Regions from separate parts of the Cytobacillus pseudoceanisediminis genome, predicted to be linked through region 2. Evidence: a T-box and tRNA genes for the amino acid it is inferred to sense, from the RefSeq annotation. Region 2 holds a T-box; the other holds one or more tRNA genes.
What was found. A T-box is a leader RNA that pairs with one kind of tRNA and senses whether it is charged. The one in region 2 lies ahead of trpS (tryptophan--tRNA ligase), so its partner is inferred to be a tRNA-Trp.

Region 1 (3,842 bases), 1.0 Mb from region 2:
GCACTTCAATTTCATTTGGGGTAAAGCTGAATACCTGAAGAATCATAACTACTTCATACTCATTCTCGCCTATCTTCTTAATCCCAGGATTATCGAACGGCGCTGTTTCATCCACTTTTTGAGGATCAATTCGCTCTCCATAGCTTGGCGGCCCCATCTCCAGGGCGAATGTCTGATAGCCCGTAATCAGCATGAATCCAATAATCATTCCAAAGCTTAATATCAGCCATACCTTCTCCGACCGATGCATCATTTTATATCCCCCTATAATCTGGCCATGTACAGGCCATACACAATTAAATAAGTAACAAAGATCCCAAGCCCCACAACTGTAACTGAAAAGAACGTACCCCTTAGAGAGTTATGTTCCTTTGAACTGCTCTGGACCACTTTTCGCGTTTCCACCTTCCATCAGCTCCTTAGCTTTGTTACCTACATCATAGTTGAGAAGGGTTTTCATAAAAGTGAAATGAATCACACTTTTTTCATATATCTTCGCAGGCAAAAATGCTGAAATACTAACAAGAACACAGTAATATCAAGGCTTTCTTCCAATGAATTCTGTACTGGCAAGCATAACGATTCACAAATAATTCACAAAAAGTTAATTCACCTGATTTGTAATGAATCTCAAGCTTTAAAAGATTAATGTAAAGAACATAAGGATTTGAAATTTTAAGTTAGAATTTTGATGAAGTATGTAAACTATCGTCTTAAACTAATCGGCAGGTTAATAAAATTTAAGGAAAACTGGGGGCTATTTTGGATGTTTTGTAATTTTGGCTTTTTCATTAACAGCTGGAGCGTTCTTGAAATATTTTCAGATGATAAAGTTAAGGAACTGAATAATAGAGGAAAAGAGTTGGAAGATAAAACAGAATGAAAATCAGGCGCCCGATACTAAACTAACGAGAGATTGAATTTCGTAGAGAAAAGGTGAAAAATCACGGTATGGATAAACTCCATATGTATTAGTATAATTACCAAATACCTCTAGGGATGGGATTTTAACACAGAAATATAAATCGGTCCAATAACCGTTTTATATTTCTCCAATACAAAAAAACTAACTCCTATTGGAATTAGTTTGAAAATGGTATGTATAATGGTGGGCCTAAATGGACTCGAACCATCGACCTCACGCTTATCAGGCGTGCGCTCTAACCAGCTGAGCTATAGGCCCATATGTTGGAGCGGGTGAAGGGAATCGAACCCTCATCATCAGCTTGGAAGGCTGAGGTTTTACCACTAAACTACACCCGCATATGATTATGGTTTGGAGGCAACACCCGGATTTGAACCGGGGATGGAGGTTTTGCAGACCTCTGCCTTACCACTTGGCTATGCTGCCTTAAAAATGGCTGGGCTAGCAGGATTCGAACCTGCGAGTGACGGAGTCAAAGTCCGGTGCCTTACCGCTTGGCTATAGCCCAATAATATTGCTGTCAAAAAGAATAATGGGGCGATTGATGGGAATCGAACCCACGAGTGTCGGAGCCACAATCCGATGCGTTAACCACTTCGCCACAACCGCCACTATCCTACTGGCAGGGGTAGCAGGAATCGAACCCACATCAAAGGTTTTGGAGACCTTCGTTTTACCATTAAACTATACCCCTATATAAATGGTGGAGGGGGCAGATTCGAACTGCCGAACCCGAAGGAGCGGATTTACAGTCCGCCGCGTTTAGCCACTTCGCTACCCCTCCACGTCTGATAAGACTTAGGAAATGGTGGCTCAGGACGGAATCGAACCGCCGACACAAGGATTTTCAGTCCTTTGCTCTACCGACTGAGCTACTGAGCCACATATTATTTATTTTTTGTAAAAATGGCGGTCCGGACGGGACTCGAACCCGCGACCTCCTGCGTGACAGGCAGGCATTCTAACCAACTGAACTACCGGACCAGATTGCGGGGGCAGGATTTGAACCTGCGACCTTCGGGTTATGAGCCCGACGAGCTACCGGACTGCTCCACCCCGCGATAGTATTATTAATGTGATTATTCTATGCTCACATCTAGCATTTCATCTCGCAGCTTATTCAATGAAGTACCGCCCCGATTTCAGAAAGATTATCCAAGCAGCAACTCAATCGGTGCGCTGAAGTAATTCCTTCGAAGATTATTCGGTCGTGCTCCACCCCGCGATAGTATTATTATATAAAATATGGAGGAGGAAAGGGGATTCGAACCCCTGCGCGGTTTGACCCGCCTGTCGGTTTTCAAGACCGATCCCTTCAGCCGGACTTGGGTATTCCTCCGATATGATACAAAATAAGCATATTGGTAGCGGCGGAGGGGATCGAACCCCCGACCTCACGGGTATGAACCGTACGCTCTAGCCAGCTGAGCTACACCGCCAATGTGACTAAATATTTATGGTGGAGCCTAGCGGGATCGAACCGCTGACCTCCTGCGTGCAAAGCAGGCGCTCTCCCAGCTGAGCTAAGGCCCCATGTAATAAAAGAAGTGTCCCTGGTCGGGAAGACAGGATTCGAACCTGCGACCCCTTGGTCCCAAACCAAGTGCTCTACCAAGCTGAGCTACTCCCCGTAATATGGCGCGCCCGAGAGGAGTCGAACCCCTAACCTTTTGATCCGTAGTCAAACGCTCTATCCAATTGAGCTACGGGCGCAAAATAATGGAGCGGAAGACGGGATTCGAACCCGCGACCCCCACCTTGGCAAGGTGATGTTCTACCACTGAACTACTTCCGCTTAAAATGGTGCGGGTGAAGGGAGTCGAACCCCCACGCCTTGCGGCGCCAGATCCTAAGTCTGGTGCGTCTGCCAATTCCGCCACACCCGCAATATGAAATTAAAATGGTGAGCCATGAAGGACTCGAACCTTCGACCCTCTGATTAAAAGTCAGATGCTCTACCGACTGAGCTAATGGCTCATACTTTTATGAGACTTCCTAAATTCTGATAAGTACAGTCAGATGTTCCAAAGCTAAACCGCTTTGTCACAGATTGCTATTCGGGTGAAGAGTCTCACTGATGCTGCAATCTGCTCTACCGACTGAGCTAATGGCTCATACCTTAAGAGTAGCAAATAGCTTTTTCAAAAGTTATGGTGGAGGATGACGGGATCGAACCGCCGACCCTCTGCTTGTAAGGCAGATGCTCTCCCAGCTGAGCTAATCCTCCAAAATGGTGACCCCTACGGGATTCGAACCCGTGTTACCGCCGTGAAAGGGCGGTGTCTTAACCGCTTGACCAAGGGGCCATATATAATTACCCAATTAGGGTGCCCGGCAGCGTCCTACTCTCACAAGGGGACAGCCCCTAACTACCATCGGCGCTGAGAAGCTTAACTTCCGTGTTCGGTATGGGAACGGGTGTGACCTTCTCGCTATCGCCACCGGACTATTTGGTTGAAGAAACTTCGTTCCCTCAAAACTAGATAATGCATGAAGAAGCATTTGCCGAGTATTCACCAATGACTTGTCTAGCTTCGGCTCCTAACTTCTCGGCCGTTTCGATCCGTCCCTCCAAATCCCAAAACCAGGATTTGAATGGCCGGCTCTCCAACGTCTCTCGAAGTTGAACAGTCGCCTCCGCTTTTCGTTTTGGTTAAGTCCTCGATCGATTAGTATCAGTCAGCTCCACATGTCGCCACGCTTCCACCTCTGACCTATCAACCTGATCATCTTTCAGGGATCTTACTAGCTTGACGCTATGGGAAATCTCATCTCGAGGGGGCTTCATGCTTAGATGCTTTCAGCACTTATCCCTTCCGCACATAGCTACCCAGCGATGCCTTTGGCAAGACAACTGGTACACCAGCGGTGCGTCCATCCCGGTCCTCTCGTACTAAGGACAGCTCCTCTCAAATTT
Region 2 (3,842 bases):
ATGGCTGAGAAGGAAAATGAATATATTATGAGTGCGGTTTCCATCGGATGCTCTGCACCAAAGACCATTTTTAAACACTTGCTGCCGAATGTAATGTCAACCATTATCGTTCAGGCAACCATTACACTGGCAGCGATGATTGTAGCTGAAACAGGCCTAAGCTTCTTGGGATTCGGTGTTCCGATCAACATTCCTACGTGGGGGAATATGCTTCAGGAAGCAAGAAGTCCGGATGTTTTAACCAGTAAGTGGTGGATATGGATTCCGCCAGCTGCGGTTTTAACATTTACAATCCTATCGATCAACTTCATTGGAGAAGGCTTAAAAGATGCCTTCAATCCTAAATCCAACAGATAGTTAAGAAACGCCTATTTCAGGCGTTTTTTTGTTTTTCAGGCTAATAGCTTGTACATATCCGAACAGCTTCCTTCATATACATGTAAAAAAAGACTGGGAGTGAGATTATGGCAGCATTAAGACCTTTTGGGACTCACGCATATAGTAAAGAAAATGTTATTTAGGGCATTTTGGCTTTTAACTGGTTTTGGGATTTCTGTTTCAGGAGGAGTCAGTGTAATAGGGTATTTAAATTTGCTTACAACTGGACATACCTTCAAAGAATATCTCTATTTTATTATCTCGCGTCCAGAATGTTATTTGCTTCCGATCGGTATTATTATTATAACTTTAAGCATATATTTTCCTTATTCAAGTGTGAATGAATAAAGGGAAGGTATTTATTCAGCAATGTCATTACAAAATTTATTACAAAAAATGGATTGCGAGTGCAATATAGGAATAAATTTACGGCCTACTGCCCATACTGAGTGACAAATAGTTTGTTGAAGTGGGGGTTGAAAAATGTTGTATCTTCATGATGTTTGGGTGAATTGGTTTGAAGGAGAGGAGAATGGATACAATGTATGCCATTTTCATGAATGGAGAAAAGATGATGGCGTAGAACTGCTTGATCAGGTTCCGCTGTTAAAGATTGACCCGGTTCTTTTTAATTATATTGAAAATGATCTTTCTGAGCTGCCACAACAACTGCTAGACGATATTTATCAAAAAGCTTACTTAAGGAAAAATCATGAACGCATTCAATTGGAGTATTGTTTTGTTGTTTCAGACGGGACAGGCATATTGGCAGTCGATACGATCGGCTACAATATCCCTATCAGAAAAAGCAGACTTATCCCGCGGCAGGAGCAGCTGGCATATGAAATGCTTGAAAATCAGGAAACGGCAGCCTATTCGTTTAATGATCAAACAGCATTAAAGGAATTTCATATCCTTTCTCCATCTCCGGATTTGATGGCAGGCCTGACGAGAAAAGAAAGACAGCTTAAACAGCTGCTGTTTATGGCGCTGGATCAGCTTCACTCTTCCAAAAATGATGCTGAGATCCGTTATTGGTATACGGAGTGGAGCCCGGAACGCTATTCGAAAATACAGTCAATGAACTTTGAAGAGGCATGGTATGAACTTTACGATGAAAGTAAATACGGCTGGTCAGGTAAACACGAGAAGTTTTGTGAAAATTTAATTAAAGGGCAGCCGTTTTTTGAGAAGATGTGGGAAATGGAGCATGGTCCAAAAGTGAATTAGAAAAAATAAAAAAACAGCCAAAAGGCTGTTTTTTATTTTCTCTTACGGCCGAGTCCCATGGCACTTTCCATTTTTTTAATCATTTTGTATGCAGCCTTATTCGCTTTTTCAGCTCCCTGATCAAGTACAAGATCAAGTTCTTCCGATTCCATTAGCGCATAATATTTATCCTGAATTGGCTTAATTGCTCCAACAACAACATCTGACAGGCCGGCTTTAAAATCTCCATATCCTTTGCCTTCGTATTCTTTTTCGATTTCCGCAACAGTTTTCCCTGTAAGAATTGAGTAAATGGAAAGGAGATTGGATACTCCAGGTTTGTTTTCCTTATCATACTTAACAATGCCTTCAGAATCTGTTACAGCACTTTTTATTTTCTTTTCAATTTGTTTTGGATCATCTAATAATGATATAAATGACTTTTTATTGGGATCAGACTTGCTCATTTTCTTTAATGGATCCTGAAGAGACATAACCCTAGCGCCTGCTTTGGCGATTCTTACATCAGGAATGGTGAAGATATCGTTGTATTTCTTATTGAATCTTTCTGCAAGATCGCGAGTTAATTCCAGGTGCTGCTTTTGATCCTCTCCAACCGGAACCAAGTCAGTATTGTATAGAAGGATATCGGCAGCCATCAAAGGGGGATAGGTCAGCAGTCCTGCAGATACGGCATCTTTACCTTCTGATTTGTCTTTGAATTGGGTCATGCGTTCGAGCTCACCGATGTAAGAAACACATTGCATCATCCATCCTGCCTGAGCATGGGCCGGAACTTCCGACTGAATGAATAGGGTGGATTTCTCAGGATCAATCCCAACAGCCAAATATAGTGCAGCAAGGCTTCGGATGTTTTTTCTTAATTCCAGTCTGTCCTGGGGTACTGTTATTGCGTGCTGGTCAACAATGCAAAAATAGCAATTGTAGTCATTCTGCAGTTCAACAAATTGTTTCATGGCACCGATGTAATTCCCAAGGGTAATTGTACCGCTGGGCTGGATGCCGGAAAATATAGTTTTCATGTTTTTCCTCCTTTAATCGGCTTAAAAGATCATGAATTGACAGGCGGTGAAGGGGAATTTTTGTGCTATAAGCATAAAAAAGCATAAAAAAGAACCATTCATCCCTTTAAAATAGGGACGAATGGTCCGCGTTGCCACCCTAATTACTCAAATACTGAGTCACTCTGCCCTATGCAGAATAATGCATAGGTCCCCGATAACGCAGGGAAGCGCCTGAAAAATTCAGAAGCTCAAAAGTCCATTCGATTTACCGGGCTGCCTGTTTGCACCTGCCACAGACTCTCTGTTAAACCCTAAGTAAATGTACTACTCTTTTTTCATTGCCGACAAGATAATTAATTTATATTTGTATTATATAATAAGTTAAACTATCCGGATACAAAAATCAAGTTAATAAAGGGAAAAATAAAAGTCAGCGATAGCCTCTATTTCAAGGCTGCATTTGACAATATATGGGTGATGATTCCTATTAAAATAGCAAAAAATCTTAAAAAGAAAAATTTTTTTAAATCTCAAAAATTCTTAATTTATAAGACTTTTTGACGAAAAATGTCATACTCGATTGGATTGCATGTACAAAGAGCCACTTGCAATAAGTTTTTAAACTATTTATAATAAACGTAACAAACATAATCTTTACGTTTTTGTTACATTTACAACAAAACTATATCACTCCAGATAGCGAGAGTATGGTGCATAATGAGTAAGTTTATAGCTTACATCTTATAGATTACTCCTTTTAATCTGAATTATCAGAATATAAGGATAATCTATCTTTAAGAGAATATAAACTTGCTTTTTTTGTTGCCTTCTAAATAGTCTGCAAATTTTTTAAATTGAATTAACAGACTATTTGAGCAATATATCTGGGGCGCACAGTTGTGTTTTTTGTGAAAGGCAAGCGTAAGGATATTGTTTGAGGAAATTTAATAGGGGGTTATACCGTGAACAAAAGATTATCGATCTTTTTTAGCATGCTGCTTGTGCTAAGCATGTTCCTTGCTGCATGTAACGGCGGCGGAGACAATGCTAACGGCGGCGAAAAAGGCGGAGACGACGGCGGAAAGTCTGATGTACCGCAGGAGTTAAGAGTAAACATCAACACTGAACCACCATCATTAAATCCAGGACTTGCAGAAGATTCGACTTCTGGAACTGTACTTCGTAACGTGTTAGAAGGTCTTACTCGCATCAATCAAGATGGTAAGCCTG

Region 1: it encodes a tRNA-Trp, which carries the amino acid that the T-box ahead of trpS (tryptophan--tRNA ligase) is inferred to sense. The anticodon was not compared.

What each region holds. Positions count from the first base shown of each region.
Region 1 is NZ_CP097349.1:3,665,004-3,668,845, forward strand. Features, by position in the region: gene M5V91_RS19785 (cytochrome c oxidase subunit II) at 1-253, opposite strand, end outside; gene M5V91_RS19790 (cytochrome c oxidase subunit 2A) at 265-405, opposite strand; tRNA gene M5V91_RS19795 (tRNA-Ile) at 1,107-1,183, opposite strand; tRNA gene M5V91_RS19800 (tRNA-Gly) at 1,190-1,263, opposite strand; tRNA gene M5V91_RS19805 (tRNA-Cys) at 1,278-1,351, opposite strand; tRNA gene M5V91_RS19810 (tRNA-Gln) at 1,359-1,433, opposite strand; tRNA gene M5V91_RS19815 (tRNA-His) at 1,459-1,534, opposite strand; tRNA gene M5V91_RS19820 (tRNA-Trp) at 1,546-1,619, opposite strand; tRNA gene M5V91_RS19825 (tRNA-Tyr) at 1,627-1,709, opposite strand; tRNA gene M5V91_RS19830 (tRNA-Phe) at 1,732-1,807, opposite strand; tRNA gene M5V91_RS19835 (tRNA-Asp) at 1,833-1,909, opposite strand; tRNA gene M5V91_RS19840 (tRNA-Met) at 1,913-1,986, opposite strand; tRNA gene M5V91_RS19845 (tRNA-Ser) at 2,172-2,264, opposite strand; tRNA gene M5V91_RS19850 (tRNA-Met) at 2,288-2,364, opposite strand; tRNA gene M5V91_RS19855 (tRNA-Ala) at 2,383-2,458, opposite strand; tRNA gene M5V91_RS19860 (tRNA-Pro) at 2,480-2,556, opposite strand; tRNA gene M5V91_RS19865 (tRNA-Arg) at 2,562-2,638, opposite strand; tRNA gene M5V91_RS19870 (tRNA-Gly) at 2,646-2,720, opposite strand; tRNA gene M5V91_RS19875 (tRNA-Leu) at 2,727-2,811, opposite strand; tRNA gene M5V91_RS19880 (tRNA-Lys) at 2,827-2,902, opposite strand; tRNA gene M5V91_RS19885 (tRNA-Val) at 3,077-3,152, opposite strand; tRNA gene M5V91_RS19890 (tRNA-Glu) at 3,157-3,231, opposite strand; rRNA gene rrf (5S ribosomal RNA) at 3,255-3,371, opposite strand; rRNA gene M5V91_RS19900 (23S ribosomal RNA) at 3,575-3,842, opposite strand, start outside.
Region 2 is NZ_CP097349.1:2,624,864-2,628,705, reverse strand. Features, by position in the region: gene opp4C (oligopeptide ABC transporter permease) at 1-357, shown strand, start outside; gene M5V91_RS31125 (YuzI family membrane protein) at 511-726, shown strand; gene M5V91_RS14075 (YjbA family protein) at 862-1,608, shown strand; gene trpS (tryptophan--tRNA ligase) at 1,641-2,630, opposite strand; T-box leader at 2,741-2,960, opposite strand; gene M5V91_RS14065 (peptide ABC transporter substrate-binding protein) at 3,575-3,842, shown strand, end outside.